DNA from 4 places in the Bradyrhizobium sp. SZCCHNR1051 genome. Region 1 is predicted to be linked to each of the others. Evidence: predicted binding sites of a transcription regulator. Region 1 holds the regulator's gene; each other region holds the start of a gene.
What was found. The regulator PhoB, encoded in region 1, activates phosphate uptake and scavenging genes when phosphate is short. The targets are predictions, from matches to a motif close to TGTCATNNANCTGTCAT.
Positions count from the first base shown of each region.

Region 1 (5,589 bases):
GGGCCTGTCGCTGTCCGGCGGCCAGCAGCAGCGACTGTGCATCGCGCGCACCGTGGCGGTCCGGCCGGAGGTGATCTTGTTCGACGAGCCGTGCTCGGCGCTCGATCCGATCTCGACCGCCAAGGTCGAGGAGCTGATCCAGGAGCTCGCCGAAAACTACACAATCGCCATCGTGACGCATAACATGCAGCAGGCGGCGCGCGTCTCCGACAAGACCGCCTTCATGTATCTCGGCGAGCTGATCGAGTTCGACGACACCAGCAAGATCTTCACCTCGCCGAGTGATCGGCGGACCCAGGATTACATCACCGGCCGGTTCGGCTGACGCCGACGACATTGTCTTCAGGAGATCATCATGGCCAGTGAACATACCGCCAAGGCGTTCGACAGCGATCTGCAGGACCTCACCCGTCTGGTATCGGAGATGGGCGGCCTCGCGGAGCGGCTGATCGTCGATTCCGTCGATGCGCTGGTGCGGCGCGACATCGCGCTCGGCCAGAAGGTGGTCGCCACCGACGCCGAGGTCGACAAGCTGCAGCGCATCATCGAGGAGCGCGCCGTGCTCACGATCGCCCGTCGCCAGCCGATGGCGGTCGACCTGCGCGAGATCGTCGGCGCGATGCGCGTGGCGACCGATCTGGAGCGCATCGGCGACCTCGCCAAGAACATCGGCAAGCGCGTCGCGGCGCTGGAGAGCGACTTCCATCCGCTGAAGCTGATCCGCGGCCTCGAGCACATGACCGATCTGGTGCAGTCGCAGGTCAAGACGGTGCTGGACGCCTATGCCGCGCATGACCTGCCGGCGGCGATGACGGTGTGGAAGGGCGACGAGGAAGTCGACGCCATCTGCACCTCGCTGTTCCGCGAACTCCTGACCTACATGATGGAGGATCCGCGCAACATCTCGTTCTGCATCCACCTGATGTTCTGCGCCAAGAACATCGAGCGCATCGGCGATCACGCGACCAACATCGCCGAGACTGTATTCTATATGATCGAAGGCCAGCAGATCATGGACAAGCGCCCGAAGGGCGACATGACGAGCTTCGCATCGACGATTCCCGGTAACTAAGAGAGACGGTTCAGACATGGGCGCCCGAATTCTGGTGGTGGAGGACGAGGAGGCGCTGACGACGCTGCTGCGCTACAACCTCGAGGCCGAAGGCTACGAGGTCGAGACCGTGGCGCGCGGCGATGAGGCTGACACGCGGCTGAAGGAGCGCGTTCCGGATCTCGTCGTGCTCGACTGGATGCTGCCGGGCCTCTCCGGCATCGAGCTGTGCCGCCGCCTGCGCGCGCGCTCCGAGACCCGGCAACTGCCGATCATCATGCTGACGGCGCGCGGCGAGGAGAGCGAGCGCGTGCGCGGACTCGCCACCGGTGCCGACGACTACATCGTCAAGCCGTTCTCGGTGCCGGAGCTCCTGGCGCGCGTGAAAGGCCTGCTGCGGCGGGCGAGCCCGGAGCGGCTGGCGACCGTGCTGTCCTATGGCGACATCGAGCTCGACCGCGAGAAGCGCCGCGTGGCGCGCTCGGGGCGGCCGATCGATCTCGGCCCGACCGAATACCGCCTGCTCGAATTCTTCCTCGAGCACCCCGGCCGCGTGTTCAGCCGCGAACAGCTGCTCGACAGCGTCTGGGGCCGCGACATCTACATCGACGAGCGCACCGTCGACGTCCATATCGGCCGCCTGCGCAAGCTGCTCAATCCCGGCCGCGAGCAGGACCCGATCCGCACCGTGCGCGGCGCCGGTTATGCGCTCGATGATCGCTTCGCCAAGAGCGAGCAGGTGTAAGGGGCGATCGGGCGTGAGGATGAAGCAGGTGTGAGGCGCGAGCGGGCCCGATTGAGGAGATCGCGGTCCGCTTTCCGCCACGCCGCCGCCGTCTTGATCGTGTCTGCTTCGTGGCCCGTCACGATGTTTCGGTCCCAGCGGACGCCCTTGATCAAGACCATCATCATATCTCTTGTCATGCTGCTCGGCAGCCTGGCGGGCGCCCCGGCCGCCGAGCTCGAAGACGCGGTCGCGGCGGCAGGCAACGGGCAGCATGCGGCGGCGATGCGACGGCTGCTGCCGCTGGCCGCCAAGGGCGATGCGCGGGCGCAGTTCGACGTCGGCTTCATGCAGGCGTTCGGCTGGGGCGTGCCGCGTAATCCGAGCGAGGCGCTGGCCTGGTACCGCAAGGCCGCCGATCAGGGGCTAGCCGTCGCGCAACATTATCTCGGCATCGCCTACGTCAATGGCGAGGGTGTTGCGAGCAATTACGGCGAAGCCAGTCGCTGGTTCAGCCGCGCCGCGGCGCAGGGCTTCGCGCAGTCGCAATACATGCTCGGCCTGATGCTGCTCGACGGCCGTGGCGCAAAGCAGGACGTCGTGCAGGGTTATGCCTGGCTGGTGATGGCCGGCCGCAACGGCGTGCGATCGGCCGGCCGCGACGTGCAGCGGGTCAGGTTGACCGAGCCGCAGCGCGTCCAGGCCCAGAGCGCCATTGCGTCCTGGCAGCCGAAACCGGAATCGGCGGAGGCGGGCATTGCCACTCCGCGTCCGGAGCAACTGCTCGGGCTCGATCGCCACATCGGCGAGGTCGTCGATCCCACCTCCTGGCCGGCGTCGTCGATCGGCGTCGTCACCGTCGCGCAATACTCGAGCGGCGGCTGGTGCACCGGCACCCTGGTGGCGCCGCGCGTCGTGCTCACCGCCGCGCATTGCGTGTTCAACGGCGTGGCGCAGGTCAGCCCCGGCAATGTCCGCTTCCTGGCCGGCATGAACCGTGGCACGCCGGCGGCATCGTCGGTCGCCGACAAGCTGATCGTGGCGCCCGATTTCGTGCCGACCCGGCACGACAGATGGTCGCTCGACCGCTCGCCCGCCGATTGGGCGCTGATCGTGCTGAAGGACGCGCTGCCGTCGAAGCCGGTGGCGGTCAAGGCGCTGACCCGCGAGGAGCTCGCGGCTGCGACCACGGCCGGAACCATCTCCGAGATCGGCTATGGCCAGGAGCGGCGCTATTCGCCGACCGGCCAGCGCAATTGCAGCGCCGGCATGACCGGGGATGCCCGGCTGTTGACAGTGCATTGCCTGGCCAATTTCGGCTATTCGGGCTCGCCGATCCTCGCCGAGGTCGGCGGGGAGCCGGCCGTGGTCGGCATCTTCTCGGCGTTCCACGAGGAGACCCGGCTGATGTTCGCCGCCCCCGCGAGCCAGTTCGAGGCGGTCGTGCGGCGCGAGATCGCGGCACAGAGTGCCTCGGCGCGGTGAGGGAAGGAGGGGGCGAGAGGGACGAGGTCCCCGCCGCTGGTCATGATCTGTGCGTGACTGGATAGCGGGTTGCCAAGCGAGAGGGCAATCCGGGAAGCGCCGCCCAGGTTTTCCTGCAGCTTTTGCCTGCAGCGGGGGCTTTACCGAACTGGCCTGGCTCTTGCTATAGTCCGAGTATGACGATTGTTCCAATTGATCATCCTCGGGCCGCGCGGCTGCTGTGGTGGCGGTCGCAGCCCGGCCGGACCGTCGCGCTCGTCGCCGGGCTGGTCGCGGCCAACGCGCTCGCCTGGGCCTGGGCATTCGCGCTCTACGCCGACCGGCCCGCCATCGTCGGCACCGCGATGCTGGCTTGGCTGCTCGGACTGCGCCATGCGGTCGATGCGGATCACATCGCGGCGATCGACAACGTCGTGCGGAAGCTGGTGCAGGACGGTAGCGCCCCGCGCGCCGCCGGCCTCTATTTTGCGCTCGGCCATTCCAGCGTCGTCGTCATCGCCACCATCGTCGTGAGCCTCATCGCCGGCGCCGACCTCCTGGATGAAGAGAGTGCGATCAGGGCGATCGGCGGCGTCATCGGCACGTCGGTATCGGCCGGCTTCCTGCTGCTTATCGCGTTGGCGAACCTCATTCTGTTCGTGAACCTCTGGCGCCGCGCCGCACAGCCGCAGTCCGAGATGGAAACAGCCGGAAACAGCGGACGGGGCATCCTCATCCGCCTGCTGCGCCCCGTGCTCCGCCTGGTGGGACGCGCCTGGCACATGTATCCGCTCGGCTTCCTGTTCGGTCTCGGCTTCGACACCGCGAGCGAGATCGGGCTTCTCAGCCTGTCGGCGACCGAGGCTGCGCGCGGCGCGAGCCTCGTCCATGTGCTGGTATTCCCGGCGCTGTTCGCGGCTGCGATGGCCACCGTCGACACCGCCGACAGCATGCTGATGGTCGGCGCCTATCGCTGGGCGCTGACCGATCCCGCACGCAAGCTGCGCTATAACCTCGTGATCACCGGCGCATCCGTTGCGATCGCGCTGGTGATCGGCAGCTTCGAGGCGTTCACGCTGTTGGCGCAGCGGCTTGGCCTGACGGGGGGATGGGCTGACGTCGCCACCGCGCTGGGCGGCGACCTCGCCAATCTCGGGCTCGTCGCGATCGGCGTGTTCGGACTGATCTGGGCGGTCGCCATGCTGCTCGGTCGCAGTCAGCGCGGTTCCGAGGCGACGCCCGGCGAAGCGCTTGCCAGCGTTCGTGCGGGGGCGCTAAACCCGCCGGCGATACGAAGCGGAACGCATAAGACGGGCTAGGAGCGGGGCCTCATGATGGTCGGCTCGGAGGGAACGATCAGGATGCTGTGGCTGCAGGGCGCGAGCTGCGGCGGCTGCACGATGTCGATCCTGGAAAGCGGCGCGTCCGGCTGGTTTGACGAATTGCGCCAATCCGGCATCGATCTGGTGTGGCATCCCTCCGTCAGCGAGCAGACAGGGGACGAGGTCGTGGAGCTGTTAGAGGCGATCCGCGACGGCCGCGAGCGGCTCGATCTGCTGGTGCTCGAAGGCTCGGTGGCGCGAGGCCCCGGTCTGAGCGGCCGCTTCAACATGCTCGCCGGCACCAACCGCTCGATCTATCACTGGCTGCTCGATCTGGCGCCGCTGGCCGACTACGTCGTCGCCGTCGGCAGCTGCGCCGCCTATGGCGGCATTCCCGCGGCTGGCATCAATCCGACCGATGCGGTCGGACTGCAGTTCGAGGGCAGCGATATCGGCGGCGCGCTTGGCGCGGCCTTCCGCTCGAAACGCGGGCTGCCGGTGATCAACGTCGCAGGCTGTGCGCCGCATCCGGGCTGGATGATGGAGAGCCTGCTGGCGCTTACCTCGGGCGATCTGACGGCAGACGGTCTCGACGCGGTCGGCCGTCCGACCTTCATCGCCAACCACCTCGCTCATCACGGCTGCTCGCGCAACGAGTTCTACGAGTTCAAGGCGAGCGCGGAGACGATGTCGGAGCGCGGCTGCCTGATGGAGCATCTCGGCTGCCGCGCAACGCAGGCGGTCGGCGACTGCAATCAGCGCTCGTGGAACGGCGGCGGCTCCTGCACCAAGGGCGGTTATGCCTGCATCGCCTGCACCTCGCCGGGCTTCGAGAGCGCGCAGAACTATCTGGAGACGGCGAAGCTCGCCGGCATCCCCGTCGGCCTTCCCACCGACATGCCGAAAGCCTGGTTCGTCGCGCTCGCAGCGCTGTCGAAATCGGCCACGCCGCGCCGCGTCCGAGTCAATGCGACGGCGGATCATGTCGTGGTGCCGCCGGGCCGTTCCGGCGACAAGCGCCGTCCATG
Region 1 is NZ_JAUEYJ010000017.1:51,466-57,054, reverse strand. Features, by position in the region: gene pstB (phosphate ABC transporter ATP-binding protein PstB) at 1-325, shown strand, start outside; gene phoU (phosphate signaling complex protein PhoU) at 356-1,072, shown strand; gene phoB (phosphate regulon transcriptional regulator PhoB) at 1,089-1,796, shown strand; gene QW868_RS21120 (trypsin-like serine protease) at 1,944-3,260, shown strand; gene QW868_RS21115 (HoxN/HupN/NixA family nickel/cobalt transporter) at 3,437-4,558, shown strand; gene QW868_RS21110 (HupU protein) at 4,574-5,589, shown strand, end outside; gene QW868_RS21105 (nickel-dependent hydrogenase large subunit) at 5,587-5,589, shown strand, end outside.

Region 2 (5,589 bases), on a different contig from region 1:
TTCTTGCGCAATTCGATTCCGAGCCGGATCGTGTCGTCCCACAGCACCTCGCCGGAGCGGCCCTTCATCATCTGCGCGCCGACGTCCAGCGAGGCGAATAGCGGGTAGAACGGCGAGGTCGAGGCGTGCTGCATGAAGCTTTCGTTGAAGCGGCGATGCTCGACCCGCCGCCGCTGGCCCTTGATGTGGCGGTCCTTGACGTGGATCTGCGAGGCCTGGGAGAAGCTCGCGAGCTGCTTGTGGGTCGATTGCGTGGCGATGATGCCGGGGGCGTCGGGTCCGAGATCGCCGAGGCCCATGGCGAAGCGGCCAGTGTAGAGCGGGTGGAATTTCATGAAGCCCGCCCAGGCCTCGTCGAACATGATGTAGTCGCAGAGGTGCCCGATCCGCTTCAGGATCATCTCGGCGCTGTGGATCGTGCCGTCATAGGTGCACTGCTCGACCACCGCGACGCGGAACGGCCGCTCCTTGCGCCAGGCGTCGGGGTCCTTGACCAGCGGGTTGTCGCGGATCTGCTGTCGCAGATGCTCTTCGTCCAGCAGATCCCAGCGCATCGGGCCGATCAGGCCCCAGGGGTTGCGAACCGTTGGGACGTAGATCGGGACGCCGCCCGAAATCAGCAGCGCGCCGTGATGAGCGGCCTTGTGGTTGTTGCGATCGAACAGCACGAGGTCGCCGTCGGTGACCAGGGCCCCGAGCACGACCTTGTTGGAGGTCGAGGTACCGTTGAGGACGAAATAGGTCTTCTCGGCGCCGAAGATCTGCGCGGCTTCCTTCTGCGCGCGCAGCGCCGGCCCCTCATGGGTCAGGAGATCGCCGAGATCGAGCACGGAATTGTCGAGATCGTCGCGGAACACGGCCTCGCCGAGATGCTCGACGAAGACCCGGCCGATCGGGCTGCGGCTATAGAACACGCCGCCATTGTGCCCGGGGCAGGTCCAGAGCTGGTTGCCTTCCTCGGCATAGTCGACCAGCGCGCCGAAGAATGGCGTCTTCAGTGTCTCGGCATATTGCTTCAGCCGGCTGACCAGGTTCTTGGCGATGAAGGCTGGAGTCTCCTCCGACAGGAAGACGTATCCGTCGATGAAGTCGAGCACCTCGACCGGCAGATCCTCGAACCGCTTGCGGCGGATCAGGAGGATGATCGGGAAGTCCAGTCCGCGACGGCGCATCAGGTTGATCAGCGACGCCGTCTTGCCTTCCAGGCCCTTCTTGCCCCAATCGACGACCATGCAGCCGATCGCGGCATCCGTCTGCACCGCGATCTCGGCGTCCTCCAGCTTGCGGGCGCGCACCACCTCGAAGCCCGAGCGCTGGATCTCCTCGATGATCTGGTTGAAGCGGAGCCCCGCAAGGTCGTCGGTCTCGAACACGGGCGCGGCGAACAGGAAGGTGAAGCGGCGGAAGTATTCCATGACAGTCTTTCGGGCTGGGTGGGCAGCCACCTGTCGTCACGTTCGATGACGCTTCGATGACAATAGGGCGTCTCACGGAGCTTGTCTCGGCCGCCTCGCAGTGGCAATCGTCCCGAACCCGAGTGACGCTGAAAGGATCCGTGGTGCTTCCCGAATGGATCAGCCTTGATTGTGTGGCGCCGTCCGAGCTCCATCGGCAGGCGGCGCTGGAACGCCAGGCCCAGTTGACCAAGCCGATTGGCGCCCTTGGGCGATTGGAGCAGGTGGCGGTCGAGCTGGCGGCGCTGCAGGCGTTGGAGCGGCCGGGGGCCGATCGGGTCCCGGTGGTGCTGTTCGCGGGGGACCATGGCATCGCGGCGCGGGGCGTGTCGGCGTATCCGCCGGAAGTGACGGTGCAGATGCTGCACAACTTCGCGGCCGGTGGCGCAGCGATCTCGGTGCTGGCGCGCAACCTCGGCTGTCCGCTGGAGGTGGTCGACGTCGGCACGCTGGCGAGCGAGCCGGTGCCCGGCGTGATCGTCGACAAGCCGCGGCGCGGCACGCGCGACTTCAGCACCGAGGCGGCGCTGACGCTGGAGGAGGTCGCGTTTGCGGCCGAAGCCGGACGGCGCGCGGTGGTGCGGCAGGCCGATCACGCGCCGCAACTCGTGATCTTCGGCGAGATGGGGATCGGCAACACGACATCGGCGGCAGCGATTGCCGCCGCGCTGCTGTCATGCGCGCCCGCGGACATCGTCGGCAGCGGCACCGGGCTCGACGCCGACGGACGGGCCAGAAAGGCTGCGGTGATTGCCGATGCGTTGGGGCGACACGGGCTCACGGCGGGAGCGGCCGTCGCGGATGTCCTGGCTGCAGTCGGCGGCTTCGAGATCATTGCGATGGCCGGCGCGATCGTCGCCGCCGCGCAGCGGCGCTGGCCGGTGCTGGTCGACGGCTTCATCGTCTCTGTCGCGGCGCTGGTCGCCGTCCGCCTCAATCCCTCCTGCCGTCCGTGGCTGCTGTTCTCGCATCGCTCGGCCGAGCGCGGCCACGCCATCGTGCTCGACGCGCTCGGTGCCCGTCCGCTGATCGACCTCGATCTGCGGCTTGGCGAGGCCTCGGGCGCCGCCACTGCGCTGCCGATCATTCGGTTGGCCTGCGCGCTCCACGGGGGCATGGCCACCTTTGCGGAGGCCGCCGTCTCGGGAGCCAAGTCCTGATGCGGATCGATCTGCTGCGGCACGGGACGACAGGACGGGACGGCTATCTCGACGGCCGTACCGACCCGCCGCTCAGCGACCTCGGCTGGGATCAATTCCGGCGGCAGACGCGGAGCCTGATCTGGCACAGCGTCGTCAGCTCGCCGTTGGCGCGCGCACGTGCGGCAGCGGAGGATTATGCCCGGCAGACCAACTGTGCGCTGGACATCGATGCGGATTGGAGCGAGCTCGATTTCGGACGCTGGGACGGGCGGACGCATCGCGACATCGCCGCGGAGCCCGGAGGCGAAGCCTTGCTCGACACCTTCCATGCCGATGCTGAGGTCCGGGCGCCGGGCGGTGAGAGCTGGTCCGATTTGCAGGCGCGAGTGGCGCGCGCAACACATCATATCCTTGTCCGGCCCGAGCCTGCGCCGGTTCTCGTGGTGACCCATGGCGGCGCCATACGCGCAGCGCTCTCGCATCTGCTCGGCTGGCCGCTGCACCAGCTGTGGAGCTTACGCATTCGCCCTGGTACGCGGATCACGCTCGAAGCCGGGCAGGGCGATGATGGTGTACCTTGGGGCGAAATCGTCGAGATCATCCAGCCATGATGCTTCGTGAATTCTGGATCGCATTGCAATTCCTGACACGGCTGCCGACACCGCGGGTCGCTGAGTTACGACCGGACGATCTGGCGCGGGCGTCGGTCTGGTTTCCGGCAGCCGGACTGGTGATTGGCGCCTGTCTGGCGCTGGTCGCCCGCCTTTTTCATGATGCCGATCCGTGGATCGTCGCGCTGACCGTGCTGGTCGCCTGGATCGGGATCACCGGCGCGCTGCATCTCGATGGGCTCGGCGACGTCGCCGACGCGTTCGGCGCCTCGCATGGCAAGCCGGAACGCTTCATCGCCGTGCTGGGCGATCCCCATGCCGGCAGCTTTGCCGTCGTCGCGATCAGCTTGCAGATCGCCGCCAAGCTGGTGCTGATCGCCGAGCTGGCGACGGGCCCGACGGCCTGGGCGCTGGTGCTGATCCCGGCCTGGGCACGCTGGGGGACTTTGATCTGCAATAAGACCCTGCTGTCGTTGAAGCCGGGGCTGGGGGCGAGCATCTCGAACAGCGTCGGCTGGAACGTCATCGTCGCCTGGGGCGGCGCACTCGCGATCGGCGCGCTGGCCGGCGCGGTGCCGACGCTGATCGCGATCGTTCTCGTTCCGGGAATCGCGTTCTATTGGCAATGGCGGCTCGGCGGCATCACCGGCGATTGCCATGGCGCCAGCATCGAGGTCACGGAAACGCTGCTGCTTGCCGCCTGCGTGCTCGGTTAGAAGGCATCGCCGAGCGCCGGCGCCAGCCGGTGCCACTCGGACGCATTGCCCGGCAGGCCGAAGCGCAGCCAGCTCGGCTGAGCCGGAAAGCGCCGGACGTGGATGCCGTGCCGGGCGAGCCGCTCGGCGATGTCAGGCGCGTTCGGCGATGTGATCAGCCTGAACAGCGGCGTGCCGCCGATGACCGCGCAGCCGGCCTTGCTCAGAAGATCGTCGATGCGCTGACAGTCGTTCGCCAGCCGCGCGCGTGTCTGCTCCAGCCAAGCAGCGTCGGCCAAGGCCGTCGTTCCGATCGCGAGCGCAGGTCCGGATACGGCCCAAGGCCCGAGCTCGTCGCGGAGTCGGCGGACGACGTCAGCGGAGCCGATCGCGAAACCGAGGCGGACGCCGGCAAGGCCGTAGGTCTTGCCGAACGAGCGCAGCACGATCGTCGCCGGCGGCAGGTCGGCTGCGAGGCTGGCGTCGGCGGGACAAAGATCGACGAATGCTTCGTCGACGATCAGCAGGCCGTCGCGCCGGCGCAAGGTCGCGGCCAATCCGACCAGCACATCGCGGGGCAGCAGGCGGCCGGTGGGATTGTTGGGATTCACGACGACGGCAACATCGGCATCGGCGAGCGCATCGACATCATCGACCAGACCGACGCGATGCCCACAGCGGCGCCAGCACAGCGCATGCTCCTCGTAGGTCGGGGCGAGCACGGCAACCCTCGAGCGTGGGCGCAGCCGCGGCAGGATCTGCAACAGCGCCTGCGTGCCGGGCGCGGCAACGATCATTTCGGGCCCCGCCACGCCATAGCGCGCAGCAGCCGCTGCGCACAGCGCGTCGTCTTCGGCTTGGGCCGGCAAGCGCGCCCAACTTGCGGGCGGAATGGTCGGCACCGGGTAGGCTATGGGATTGATGCCGGTCGACAGATCGATCCACGGCCGCGGCGCATCCGGGTAGCGACGGCTGATCGCAGCGAGATCGCCGCCGTGAAGGATCGCTTCCGGCTGGTCCGCGCCCGTGCTAGTCGCTCTGTCGTCCATGTCTGTCCTTCAGCGGAGATCGATGTTCGTCTCTCTCGCGCTCACGGCGCTGCTCGTCGAGGCGGCGGTCGGTTATCCCCAGGTCCTGGTGCGGCGGATCGGCCATCCCGTGATGTGGATGGGTGCGCTGATAGCATGGGCGGACCGCCGCTGGAACGGGGCAGACGGCTTTGCCGCACGACGTGCGCGCGGCATTGCGCTCGTGTGCCTGCTCGTCGCGGGGGGGATGACCATCGGCCTCGCCGCAGCGTGGGTGATGCAGGCGGTCGTGGGCGAGCCGGTCGCAACGATCATCCTTGGTGTGGCGGCAAGCAGCCTGCTGGCCCAGCGCAGTCTCGACACGCATGTCGCCGCGGTTGCAGAGGGACTGGAGCAGGAGGGGCTCGAGGGCGGCCGCCGAGCGGTCTCGATGATCGTCGGCCGCGATCCCGATCGGCTGGATGAAGCAGGCGTTGCGCGGGCCGCGATCGAGAGCCTGGCAGAAAACTTCTCCGATGGCGTCGTCGCACCCGTGTTCTGGCTCGTCGTCGGTGGTCTTCCAGGTATCCTGATCTACAAGGCTCTCAACACCGCGGACAGCATGATCGGCCATCTCTCGGACCGGCACCGCGCGTTCGGCTGGGCGGCGGCGCGGCTCG
Region 2 is NZ_JAUEYJ010000008.1:45,736-51,324, reverse strand. Features, by position in the region: gene QW868_RS11585 (Orn/Lys/Arg decarboxylase N-terminal domain-containing protein) at 1-1,415, opposite strand, end outside; gene cobT (nicotinate-nucleotide--dimethylbenzimidazole phosphoribosyltransferase) at 1,559-2,614, shown strand; gene QW868_RS11575 (histidine phosphatase family protein) at 2,614-3,207, shown strand; gene cobS (adenosylcobinamide-GDP ribazoletransferase) at 3,204-3,923, shown strand; gene cobD (threonine-phosphate decarboxylase CobD) at 3,920-4,951, opposite strand; gene cbiB (adenosylcobinamide-phosphate synthase CbiB) at 4,974-5,589, shown strand, end outside.
Region 2: a site for PhoB is predicted at 1,461-1,477, ahead of QW868_RS11585 (Orn/Lys/Arg decarboxylase N-terminal domain-containing protein). Genes of this name have one in related genera too.

Region 3 (5,589 bases), on a different contig from region 1:
TCCCGGGCCAGCCGCTCCGCGGGCTCGAAGCCAACGTTGTAGTCGGTCGCATCCGACATGATGTCCGATCTCCGGTTCCAGACGGCGCTGGAGGCGCCATGCTCGAGCTGTCATGTGGGGACGGCGACCTTGGCCGCAAGGCACCCGTATCCGCGTGGATTCGTCAGCCGCTGATCGTTGCGGCGATCGCATCCATCGCCTTGGCGAGCTCGATGTCGCGCGTGGTCACGCCGCCTGCGTCATGGGTCGTGAGGACCACCTCGACGGTGCGGTAGACGTTGCGCCACTCGGGATGATGGTCGTGCTTCTCGGCGACCAGCGCGACCCGGGTCATGAAGCCGAACGCTTCGTTGAAGTTCTTGAACGTGAAGGTGCGGGCGATGGCCTCACGGCCCTCCAGCTCGGACCAGTCGGGAAGCTCCCGCAGGGCGGTGGCGCGTGCCTCCGCCGACAATCGTTGCGGCATCTCGATCTCCTCTTGTGGTGCAATCGACTGGACACGTGGCAGCGTCCGGGCGATTGCGGGGCTACCTCCGGCTGGATCGCGCCGGTGTCCGGTTGCCAAGACTAGCCGAAAACGCATCCCGATCAGAGCCTTGTCACAGGCGCCATGCCGGGAGGGACTCGGAACTGTCCCGATCCTGCGGTAACTGGTGCGATGGTAACCATGACGCAGATGTCACCCCGGGCGGACAAGAAATTTGCTACAGTTCAACTCTATCGAAGGACGACGTGGCCAGACGAAGCCGCCTGTGGCATCGCCCGGGCCTGGGACCACCGGAGGACGGGAATCTGGTAGATACTCAGACCACGCCAGCGCAGCGCTCACGGATGCGCCCTGCCGTGTTCATCGTCATCGCCGGGATCCTCGCGGTCGTCGGCGCTTTGACGGGTGCCTACTATTTTGCGATGCGTCCCGTGGTGCTCAAGATCGCGGTCGGTCCGCCCAACAGCGACGACCTGAAGGTCGTCCAGGCCCTGACCCAGGCCTTTTCCCAGTCGCACGCCTCCGTCAGGCTGCGGCCGGTTCCGACCGAGGGCGCCGCCGAGAGCGCGCAGGCGCTGGCCGCCGCCAAGGTGGACCTTGCGATCGTGCGGGGTGACCTCGAGGTCCCAAAGAACGCACAGGCGGTAGCGACGCTGCGCAAGAACGTCGTCGTCCTCTGGGTGCCCTCGTCCGGCAAGGGCAAGAGCCGCAAGGGTGGCGCCAAGATCACGAAGATCTCGCAGCTCGCGGGCCACAAAGTCGGCATCATCGGCCGGACGCCGGCGAACGCGAACCTGCTGAAGGTCATCCTGCGCCAATATGGCGTCGACCCCGGCAAGGTCGAGATCGTCCAATTCCCGATCACCGAGGCCGCCGAAGCGGTCCGAAGCCAGAGGGCCGATGTCTATCTGGCGGCCGGTCCCATCAACAGCAAGATCACGGCGGATGCGATCGCAGCCGCCACCAAGGAGGGCGGCCCCCCCACCTTCCTGGCCATCGATTCCGCCGGAGCCATCGCACAGAACCATCCCGAATACGAGGCCACCGAGATTCCGGCCGGCGCGTTCGGCGGGGCGCCCGATCGCCCTGAAGATGAAGTGAAGACGATCAGCTTCAATCACCACATCGTGGCACGCAAGGGCCTCGCCGAATCGACGGTCTCGACGTTCACGCATCAGCTGTTCTCGGTGCGCCAGCAGCTGATGTCGGAATTTCCGCTTGCCGCCAAGATCGAGACGCCGGACACCGACAAGGACGCCGCGATCCCCGTCCATCCCGGCGCGGCGGCCTTCGTCGACGGCGAGGAGAAGACCTTCCTCGACCGCTACAGCGACTACATCTGGTGGAGCCTGATGGCGCTTTCGGCGATGGGCTCGGCCGGCGCGTGGTTCGCCGGCTATCTCAAGCGCGACGAACGCACCATCAACACCTCGCTGCGCGATCGTCTGCTGGAGATGATCACGATCGCGCGCAAGTGCGATTCGACCGAGGAGCTCGATCAGCTCCAGGCCGAGGCCGACGAGATCCTGCGCAACACGCTGACCTGCTTCGAGGACGGCGCGATCGAGCACGCGGCGTTGACCGCGTTCAACATCGCGCTCGAGCAGTTCCACAACGCGGTCGCCGATCGCAAGCTCATCCTGATGAGCATGCCCGCCAATCTGCAGCGAACCGGCGCGCAGTTGCGTGCCGCCGGCACCTGAGGTCTGCCACGCTCCCCTTGCGGCGGTGTCGCGCACTGCCCAAGACGCCGCGTGTAATTCCAGCGTCATCAATCTTTTCTAGGTCTGCCGGGCCGTGGCTCGCGCCTCCTCCCGCGCGCGATCCGACCAGGAGATCCGCATGACGCTTCGCATTCCTCGACCGCGCACAGCCCTGTCCCGCCGCCGCTTCCTGTCGACAGCCGCCGCAGCCGGCGTCACGACGCTGGCGATGCCCTATCTGAGCCGCGCCGCCGACCGGCCGCAGATCACGCATGGCGTGCAGTCCGGCGACGTTGGCATGGATGGCGGCGTGGTCTGGGCGCGTGCCGACCGGCCGTCGCAGATGCTGGTCGAGGTGGCGACCACCGAGTCGTTCAAGGACGCGCGTACGCTGCCTCCGGTCGCCGCACTTCCGGAAAGCGACTTCACGGCCAAGATGCTGATCGACGGTCTGCCCAGCGGCCAGGACATCTTCTACCGCGTCAAGTTCCGCGACCTTTCGCATGTCGCGGTCGAAAGCGAGGCCGCGCTTGGCCGCTTCCGCACCGCGCCCGGCAACAGGCGCGACGTCTCGTTCGTCTGGGGCGGCGACGTGGCGGGGCAGGGCTGGGGCATCAACCCCGACGATGGCGGCATGTTCACCTTCTCGACGATGAAGAAGCACCGCCCGGACTTCTTCCTGCACTCCGGCGACACCATCTACGCCGACGGTCCGATCAAGTCCGAGGTGAAGCTGCCGGACAACAAGGTGTGGAAGAATCTCACCGTGGAAGAGAAGGCGAAGGTCGCCGAGACGCTCGACGAGTTCCGTGCCGCTCACAAATACAATTTCCTCGACGAGAACGTCCGCGCCTTCAATGCCGAGGTGCCGATCTTCGTGCAGTGGGACGATCATGAGGTCACCAACAACTGGTCGGCCTCCAAGGAGCTGCCGGCCAGCTACAAGGAGCGCAACATCCAGCTGCTCGCGGCCCGCGCGGCGCGCGCCTTTCACGAGATGTATCCCATGCGCGAGAGCATCATCGAGCCGGGGCGCGTCTATCGCACGATCAATTACGGCCCTCATCTCGACGTGTTCGTGCTCGACGAGCGCAGCTACCGCGGCGCCAACGGTCCCAATCTCGAGGACAAATATGGTCCGGCGTCCTACTTCATCGGGCCGGAGCAGATGCGCTGGCTGAAGCAGGCGCTGCTCAATTCGCGCGCGACCTGGAAGGTGATCGCCTCCGACATGCCGCTCAGCATCATCGTCTATGACGACGCGGCCAACAAGAAGGGCTCGGAAGCGGTTGCCCAAGGGGACGGCCCGGCGCGCGGCCGCGAGCTCGAGATTGCCGAGATCCTGCGCTTCATCAAGACGGCGCCGATCCAGAACACGGTGTGGCTGACGGCGGACGTGCACTACGCGGCCGCGCACTATTACGATCCGAACAAGGCGCAGTTTCAGGACTTCGAGCCGTTCTGGGAGTTCGTCTCCGGTCCGCTGCATGCCGGCACGTTCGGTCCGAACGAGCTCGACAACACCTTCGGCCCCGAGGTGCGGTTCATCAAGGCGCCGGGCCTCGATAAGCAGAACCTGCCGCCATCGGCCGGCATGCAGTTCTTCGGCCACGTCAAGATCGAGGGCGCCACGGGCCAGATGACCGTGACCCTGCGCGATCGCGCCGACGTCGCGCTGTGGTCGACCACGCTCGATCCGAAGCTCGGCTGAGCTGTCGTTGTTCGGCGGCAAGACGATCGCGTGCTGCGACGGCAACTAGTCGCGTCGGCGCAGCACCGCCTCCAGCGCGTCGGTCGGGCAAGGCTTCGGCAGCCGTGGCCGGTCGGCGAACGCGGCCGGCACGCGGTCGGCGCCATAGCCGGTGGAGAAGGCGAAGGGAATGCCGAGCGCCGTCAGCCGCTCGGCAATCGCAAAGCTCTTTTCGCGGACCAGGCCGACATCGAGCAATGCGAATTGCGGGGCGCGCTCCGCGATCATGGCGAGCGCGGTCGCGACGTCGGCTGCGATCCTGATGTCGGGAACGCCGAGGTCGGTGATCGTGTCTTCCAATCCGAGCGCAATGATGGGGTCGTCTTCGACGACCAGCACATGTTGATAAAGCTCGGGCACGCCTGATTGCGAGCTGGTCATGGGATCTGCGGGTTCCAGGATGAGGGATGGGCGCCGCAGCCGGCGTCTCCTCTTGAGTGCGCTGGCGGGTTCCTGGAACCAAGGCAGCATATCAGAGTTCGTGTGTCGGTGCACTTGTGAACACAAGGAGCACGAATCACGCACATGCGTTGCGCGCAGGGGATGACGATGCTGAGCCAGGGTGTGACCACGCTGAACCGGGAGCGGCCCCACAACAACCTGCTGCTGCGGCTGAGTGCGGCCGACTACGCGCTGATTTCGCTGTATCTGGTGGAGGACGAGGCAACGCCGAACGATCTGCTCTACAGTCCCGGGGACGACGTGCAGATCGTGCATTTTCCCTGTGGGCCGGCGCTCACGTCCTATCTCGTCCCCAATGAGGACGGCCGCGACGTCGAGACCATCCTGGTCGGCCGCGAGGGCGCCGTCGGCGGCATCGTCAGCGAGGGCTTCCTGCCGGCCTATACGCGGATCGTCGTCAAGTTCGGCGGCCCGTTTGCACGGCTGCCACTGTCCCGCCTGGCGGCCGCCAAGCTGCAATCCAAGACGCTGCGCAACGTGTTCGCGCGCTACGCCGATTGCATGCTGGCGCAGATGTTCCAGTCGACCGCCTGCAATGCGATTCATTCGATCGAGCAGCGGACGGCGAAGTGGATCGTGGCCGCGATGGACCGCACCGACGGCGAGCCGATCGTGCCCCTGACGCATGAGCAGCTGGCGACGCTGCTCGGCGTCGGCCGCAGCTATGTCAGCCGGGTCGTCCAGACCTTCCGAGCCGAGGGCATTCTCGAAACCCGCCGCGGCGCCTTCATGGTGCGCGACTTCGACGCGCTGAAGCGCCGCTCCTGCCTGTGCAACGAGGCCGTGAAGACCCATTTCGAGGAGGTCCTGCGCGGCGTCTATCCGACCGAGCAGGCCGCGACGGGCTGAGCCCACAAGCGTTTTTTTCTTTCCGCGCATAGGCGCAGCCGACGGCTGTCGGCGCTGGTCCTCGTGGGATTGCCGGTCGGAGTGGTTGGTCTCGTCTTCTACCGCGCCGCCCGGAAGCGTGCGGTCGCGGAGGCGTTAGCCAGCCGCTCGGAAACCGCTCCTCGTTCCTGAAAGCAGTCATTGTTTTTTGGCATTTTCTGCCTATATTGCGCCGCAACGCGTGAGGTCTGCCCGGTCGATTGGCCGGGCTTCCTATTTGGGGCTGCCGGCCCCTGCCGCCGAACGAGTTTCGCGAGCGCGCGTCGTAAAGCTAACAGCTTGATTCGACTATAACAAAG
Region 3 is NZ_JAUEYJ010000006.1:88,065-93,653, reverse strand. Features, by position in the region: gene QW868_RS08920 (YkvA family protein) at 1-59, opposite strand, end outside; gene QW868_RS08915 (4a-hydroxytetrahydrobiopterin dehydratase) at 164-583, opposite strand; gene QW868_RS08910 (TAXI family TRAP transporter solute-binding subunit) at 844-2,190, shown strand; gene QW868_RS08905 (alkaline phosphatase D family protein) at 2,330-3,901, shown strand; gene QW868_RS08900 (response regulator) at 3,947-4,321, opposite strand; gene QW868_RS08895 (Crp/Fnr family transcriptional regulator) at 4,490-5,251, shown strand.
Region 3: a site for PhoB is predicted at 2,243-2,259, ahead of QW868_RS08905 (alkaline phosphatase D family protein). Genes of this name have one in related genera too.

Region 4 (5,589 bases), on a different contig from region 1:
TGATCGCGGTGGTGATCGGCCTGTCCTACGACAAGCGCATCGCCGCGGTGTTCGTCGTCGCCGCCGCGCTGGTGTTCGTGCTGTTGCGCGGCATTGCCGCCGCGGTGATGGCGATTGCGCGCGCCCTGCCGCGCAGCCGCTTCCCGATGCTGCGGCTGGCGGTCAGCAATATCTATCGCCCAGGCGCGCTGACACCGTCCGTGGTGCTGTCGCTCGGGCTGGGGCTCGCCGTGCTGGTCACCATCACCCAGATCGACGGCAATCTGCGACGCCAGTTCCTGGCACAGCTGCCGGAGCAGGCGCCGTCGTTTTTCTTCATCGACGTCCCCTCGGGCGAGGCCGACCGCTTCCGCGGCTTCCTCAAGGACCTCGCCCCTCAATCGGCAGTCGAAGACGTGCCGATGCTGCGCGGGCGCATCGTCGCCGCCCGCGGCGTGCGCGCCGAGGACCTCAAGGCGACGACGGACACCGAATGGGTGCTGCAGAGCGACCGCGGCCTGACCTATACCGCCGAGATTCCCAAGGGATCCAAGGTCGTCGAGGGCGCGTGGTGGGGCGAGAACTACAGCGGCCCGCCGCTGGTTTCGATCGAGAAGCGGATCGCCGACGGTCTCGGCCTCAAGCTCGGCGACGACATCGTGGTCAACGTGCTCGGACGCGACATCACGGCGCGGATCGGCAACATGCGCACCATCGACTGGCAGGGGCTCGGCATCAATTTCGTGCTGGTGTTCTCCCCGAATGCCTTCAAGGGCGCGCCCCACACCCATGTCGCCACCCTGACCGAGGCGCGCTCCGATGCCGTCGAGGATGCGCGCGTCATCCGCAAGGTGGCCGACGCCTTCCCGATGGTGACCAGCGTGCGGGTCCGCGAGGTGATGGAGACGGTCGGCTCGGTCGTCTCCAACCTTGCGCTCGCCATCCGCGGCGCCAGCGCGGTGACGCTGATCTCGGCCATCCTGGTGCTGGGCGGCGCGCTGGCCGCCGGCCACCGCCACCGGGTCTACGATGCCGTGATCCTGAAGACGCTGGGCGCCACCAGGCTACGGCTGCTCGGCGCCTACGCGCTCGAATATCTGATGATCGGCTTCGCCACCGCCGCCTTCGGCGTCGTCGCGGGGTCGGTCGCCGCGTGGCTGATCGTGACCCGGCTGATGACCTTGAGCTTCGCCTGGCAGGCGGGCAGCGCCGCGCTGGTCGTCCTGACCGCGCTGATCGTGACGGTCGGCCTCGGTCTGGCCGGCACCCTCCTTGCGCTCAACCAGAAGCCGGCGACGGTCCTTCGGAATCTCTAGCGGCTTGCGCGCTCATGCCGCACGGTTAACGCGACTTATACGGCTGGGACGCGCGCGGAGCGACATTCAGCCGCGCGTGGACGCTTGCGGCGGATATGCTAGTTTCCCATCTAGGGAATGGGCTCAGAGACCTGCCAAAAGATGGCGATTTTGCCGATGACGCAAATTTAATATCTGTGGCAGTGGGTATGAGATAGGGTTTTTCGAGAACCGGCTAAAGGTCCTGCCAGGACCGGACTGCCGGGCAACCAACGGGAATCGACCATGTCGGACCTAGACCGCAATTATGCTTCACCCTTTGGCCGGGTGGCCGGGCGCGCCGATGCCGCGACCGTCGACGCCGGTCTGCGCGCCTACATGCTGCGCATCTACAATTACATGAGCATCGGCCTGGCCATCACCGGCCTCGCGGCGCTGGGCGTCTACATGGCGTCGGTGACCGGCGATCCGGCTGCCGGCGTATTCAAGTTCGGCAACGCGTACCTGACGCAGTTCGGCTACGCGATGTTCGTGAGCCCGCTGAAGTGGCTGTTCATCCTGGCCCCACTGGTCATGGTGTTCGCGATCTCGGCCGGCATCAACCGCCTGGCGCCGTCGACCGCGCAGATCCTGTTCTGGGTGTTCTCGGCCTTGATGGGCATCTCGCTGTCGTCGATCTTCCTGGTGTACACCCACACCTCGATCGTGCGGGTGTTCTTCATCACCGCGGCGACGTTCGGCGCGCTCAGCCTGTACGGCTACACGACCAAGCGTGACATGACGGGCATGGGCTCGTTCCTGTTCATGGGCCTGGTCGGCATCGTGCTGGCGAGCCTCGTGAACCTGTTCCTGGCGAGCTCGATGCTGCAGTTCATCGTCTCGGTGATCGGCGTGTTCGTGTTCGCCGGCCTGACCGCCTGGGACACGCAGCGTCTGAAGAACGAGTACATCTACGGCTACGCTTCCGCGGGCGGCGACATTGCCGAGCGCGCAGCGATCACCGGCGCCCTGTCGCTGTACCTGAACTTCATCAACCTGTTCACGCTGCTGCTGCAGCTGCTCGGACAGCGCGACTGAGCCAGCGGCTCACACGAGCGACCTTCGAAGCCCCGGCCTCACCGCCGGGGCTTTTCGTTTGCGCAAGCCAATTGCGACCGCGGCGCGTGCGCGACGGCAGCCATGCCGCGAGGCCGGATTGATCGCCGCGTCCGCTTTGGTATGTTTCCACCATGTCCGACATTGAGATCCGGCCCACCCGGGAGGCCGACCTTCCCACCATCACCGCCATCTACGGCCAGGCCGTCCGCGAGGGCACGGCCACCTTCGAGCTCGACCCTCCGGATCTGACGGAAATGACGCGCCGCTTCCGGGCGCTCACCGACGACGGCTTTCCCTATTTCGCCGCCCTGCTGGACGGAGAGGTGGTTGGCTATGCCTATGCGGGGCCTTACCGGCCTCGCCCGGCCTATCGCTTCACGGTGGAGAACTCGATCTATCTCGCCCCCGCCAGCCAGCGTCGTGGCATCGGAATGCGACTGATGCGGCGGCTGATCGACGCCTGTGAGGAGGGAGGCTTTCGCCAGATGATCGCCGTCATCGGCGACTCCGCCAATGCCGGCTCGGTCCGGCTGCATACCGCCTGCGGCTTCCAGATGATCGGCACCCACCCGAGCGTCGGCCTGAAATTCGGCCGCTGGCTCGATACTGTGATGATGCAGCGCCCGCTCGGGGCCGGGAGCAGCGACGTCCCGGCGTAAGCAACGCCAGTCGGAATGTCAGGATCAGCCGGAGCGCGTGGGATCAGACCAGCGCCGGCTTCGGCGCGATCACCAGCAGCACGCGCTCGAGCTCATGACCGCGGCGCAGGATCAGGCCGGTGGCCGAGACCACGCTGTACATGCCCTGCTTACGCGCCAGCCGCGGGTCCTTCTCGATGCGGTAGATCGGCACCTCGGACGCCCGGCGAAACACGGAGAAAACGGCCCGGTCACGCAGGAAGTCGATCGAATAGTCGCGCCACTCACCGTCGGCGACCATGCGGCCGTAGAGGTTGAGGATACGATTCAGCTCGAGGCGATCGAACGTCACCCGGTTGGGCGCTGCGGCCGCGTTGCGCGCCGCCGCGCGGTTCTCGCTGGGGTCGGCATCCTCCGGAGTGAGGTTCATGAGCGTCCTCCTGTCATCTGTGTGACATGATCGCGCCATCCGCCGGAAGCCGCAAGGGGCCGTTTTCATTGTTGAAGTTCGGCCGCGCATGCCAACCGCGCGAACTCCGCGAACACGCAAGCGTCACGGGATCGTTAGCAGAATCATAATCGCGCCGTCTTTCCGCCCACCGACCGCCCCCGACCTTAGGCATAAGATTCGTGTGCGTTGGCCCGGTCCTTTCGGTTCCGGATTCCTCAGCCCCCAGCCCCCCGGGGTCGTCAGGATCGGGTCCATTCACAAGTAAGGCAAAGGGCCAACGCAAGTTGGTCCTTTTGCTTTTTTGGCGTGAGCTGCACGGAACATGTTATGGCGCGCCTCCGTCCTATGGACGTGACGCGCCTTACCGCAGGTCAACGGAAACGAAGATCAGGACGATGGAAGATCAGCGCTCGGGAGCACGCGCCGTTGCTGAAGCCCGTCCGACCAATGGCAACTCGGAAAAGGCGGCCCCGAGCATCGCACCGGGGCGGTCGCGACTGCCGTCCTGCACATAGACGACGGTGCCATCGACGCCCTCGCGGGCGATCTTCTCCAGCGGCACGCTCCATCTGACCGGCGACCCATTCCAGTCACCCAGTTTCTGAAGACCGCGAACGACGTTGTAATAGGTCAGATCACGGCCGCTGTTCTCGCCGCGGCCGACCGAGATCGGGACCACCCGCGAGATCGAGCAGACCCAGACCTCGCCGTGCTTGCGCGGCATCTGGTCGTTGGCCGCGGCCACGGAGACAGTGAGGTCCTGGCCGTCGACCGACAGCCTCACCGGCACCGACATCACGCTGCCACCCTGGACGGTCTCCTCGATGGCGCCTTCGATCGCCTCGCGGTCGCTGCCGATCACATGCACGGAGCCGTTGACCACCGCCTGCGGCGTATAGACTTCGCGATCGCCACGCGCCCTGGAATAGGCCCGCTGCCGGGCCGTGAAGCGGGAGTCGGCCAGCGTGTCCTTCCAGCCCAGGTAGTCCCAGTAGTCGATCGGCAGGGACAGCGCGATGACCGAGGGATCTCTGGCGAGCTCGCCGAGGATCTTGTCGGCCGGCGGGCAGGATGAACAGCCCTGGGACGTGAAGAGTTCGATCACCGCACGCGGATCGGACGCAGCCGGCCGGACGAAAGCGATGACCGCACAGACACTCAGCGCCGCGCGCGACCACCACGACATCTGTCCACTCATCGTCACTGTCCTGTCTGGAACATGGTCCGCTGCGCCCTGCCGCGTCAATGATCTGCGAAGCCGCCCTCGTAGTTAATAGATTGCAAACGAAAAGGAGGCAGCCTTTGTCATAGGCCGCCTCCTTCATCACCTGCTACTCACTTCAGAGTGAGCCAAACTGTCGCGTCGCGCTTTGGTTAAGCAGCGAGCTTGCGCAGCACGTAGTGCAGGATGCCGCCGTTGCGATAGTAGTCCAGCTCGTCCAGCGTATCGATCCGGCAGAGCAGCGGCACCTGCTGCGCCGCCCCGTCGGCCGACACGATCTCGGCGGTCAGGGTTTGACGCGGCTTCAGGTCGCCCTGCAGGCCCTTGATGGTGACCTTCTCGTCGCCCTTCAGGCCGAGCGAGGACCAGGACGTGCCTTCCTGGAAGGTGAGCGGGAGCACACCCATGCCGACCAGGTTCGAACGATGGATGCGCTCGAAGCTCTGGCAGATCACGGCGCGGACGCCGAGCAGCCGGGTACCTTTCGCAGCCCAGTCGCGCGACGAGCCGTTGCCGTATTCGGCGCCGGCGAACACCACCAGCGGCACGCCCTCTTCCTGGTACTTCATCGCGGCGTCGTAGATCGACATCTGCTCGCCGTCGGGCCAGTGCTTGGTCAGGCCGCCTTCCGGAATGTTGCCGTCGGCACCTTTGAGCATGAAGTTCTTGATGCGGATGTTGGCGAAGGTGCCGCGCATCATGATCTCGTGGTTGCCGCGGCGCGTGCCGTACTGGTTGAAGTCGGCCGGGCGGACCTGGTGCTCGCTGAGGAATTTACCGGCGGGCGAGGTCAGCTTGATCGAACCGGCCGGCGAGATGTGGTCGGTCGTGATCTTGTCGCCGAACAGCGCCAGCACGCGGGCCTCGACGATGTCCTTGATCGGCTCGGGCTCCTTCTTCATGCCG
Region 4 is NZ_JAUEYJ010000003.1:307,760-313,348, forward strand. Features, by position in the region: gene QW868_RS05030 (ABC transporter permease) at 1-1,295, shown strand, start outside; gene QW868_RS05035 (Bax inhibitor-1/YccA family protein) at 1,560-2,351, shown strand; gene QW868_RS05040 (GNAT family N-acetyltransferase) at 2,504-3,031, shown strand; gene QW868_RS05045 (DUF2794 domain-containing protein) at 3,075-3,440, opposite strand; gene QW868_RS05050 (DUF1223 domain-containing protein) at 3,865-4,647, opposite strand; gene acnA (aconitate hydratase AcnA) at 4,836-5,589, opposite strand, start outside.
Region 4: a site for PhoB is predicted at 3,452-3,468, ahead of QW868_RS05045 (DUF2794 domain-containing protein). Genes of this name have one in related genera too.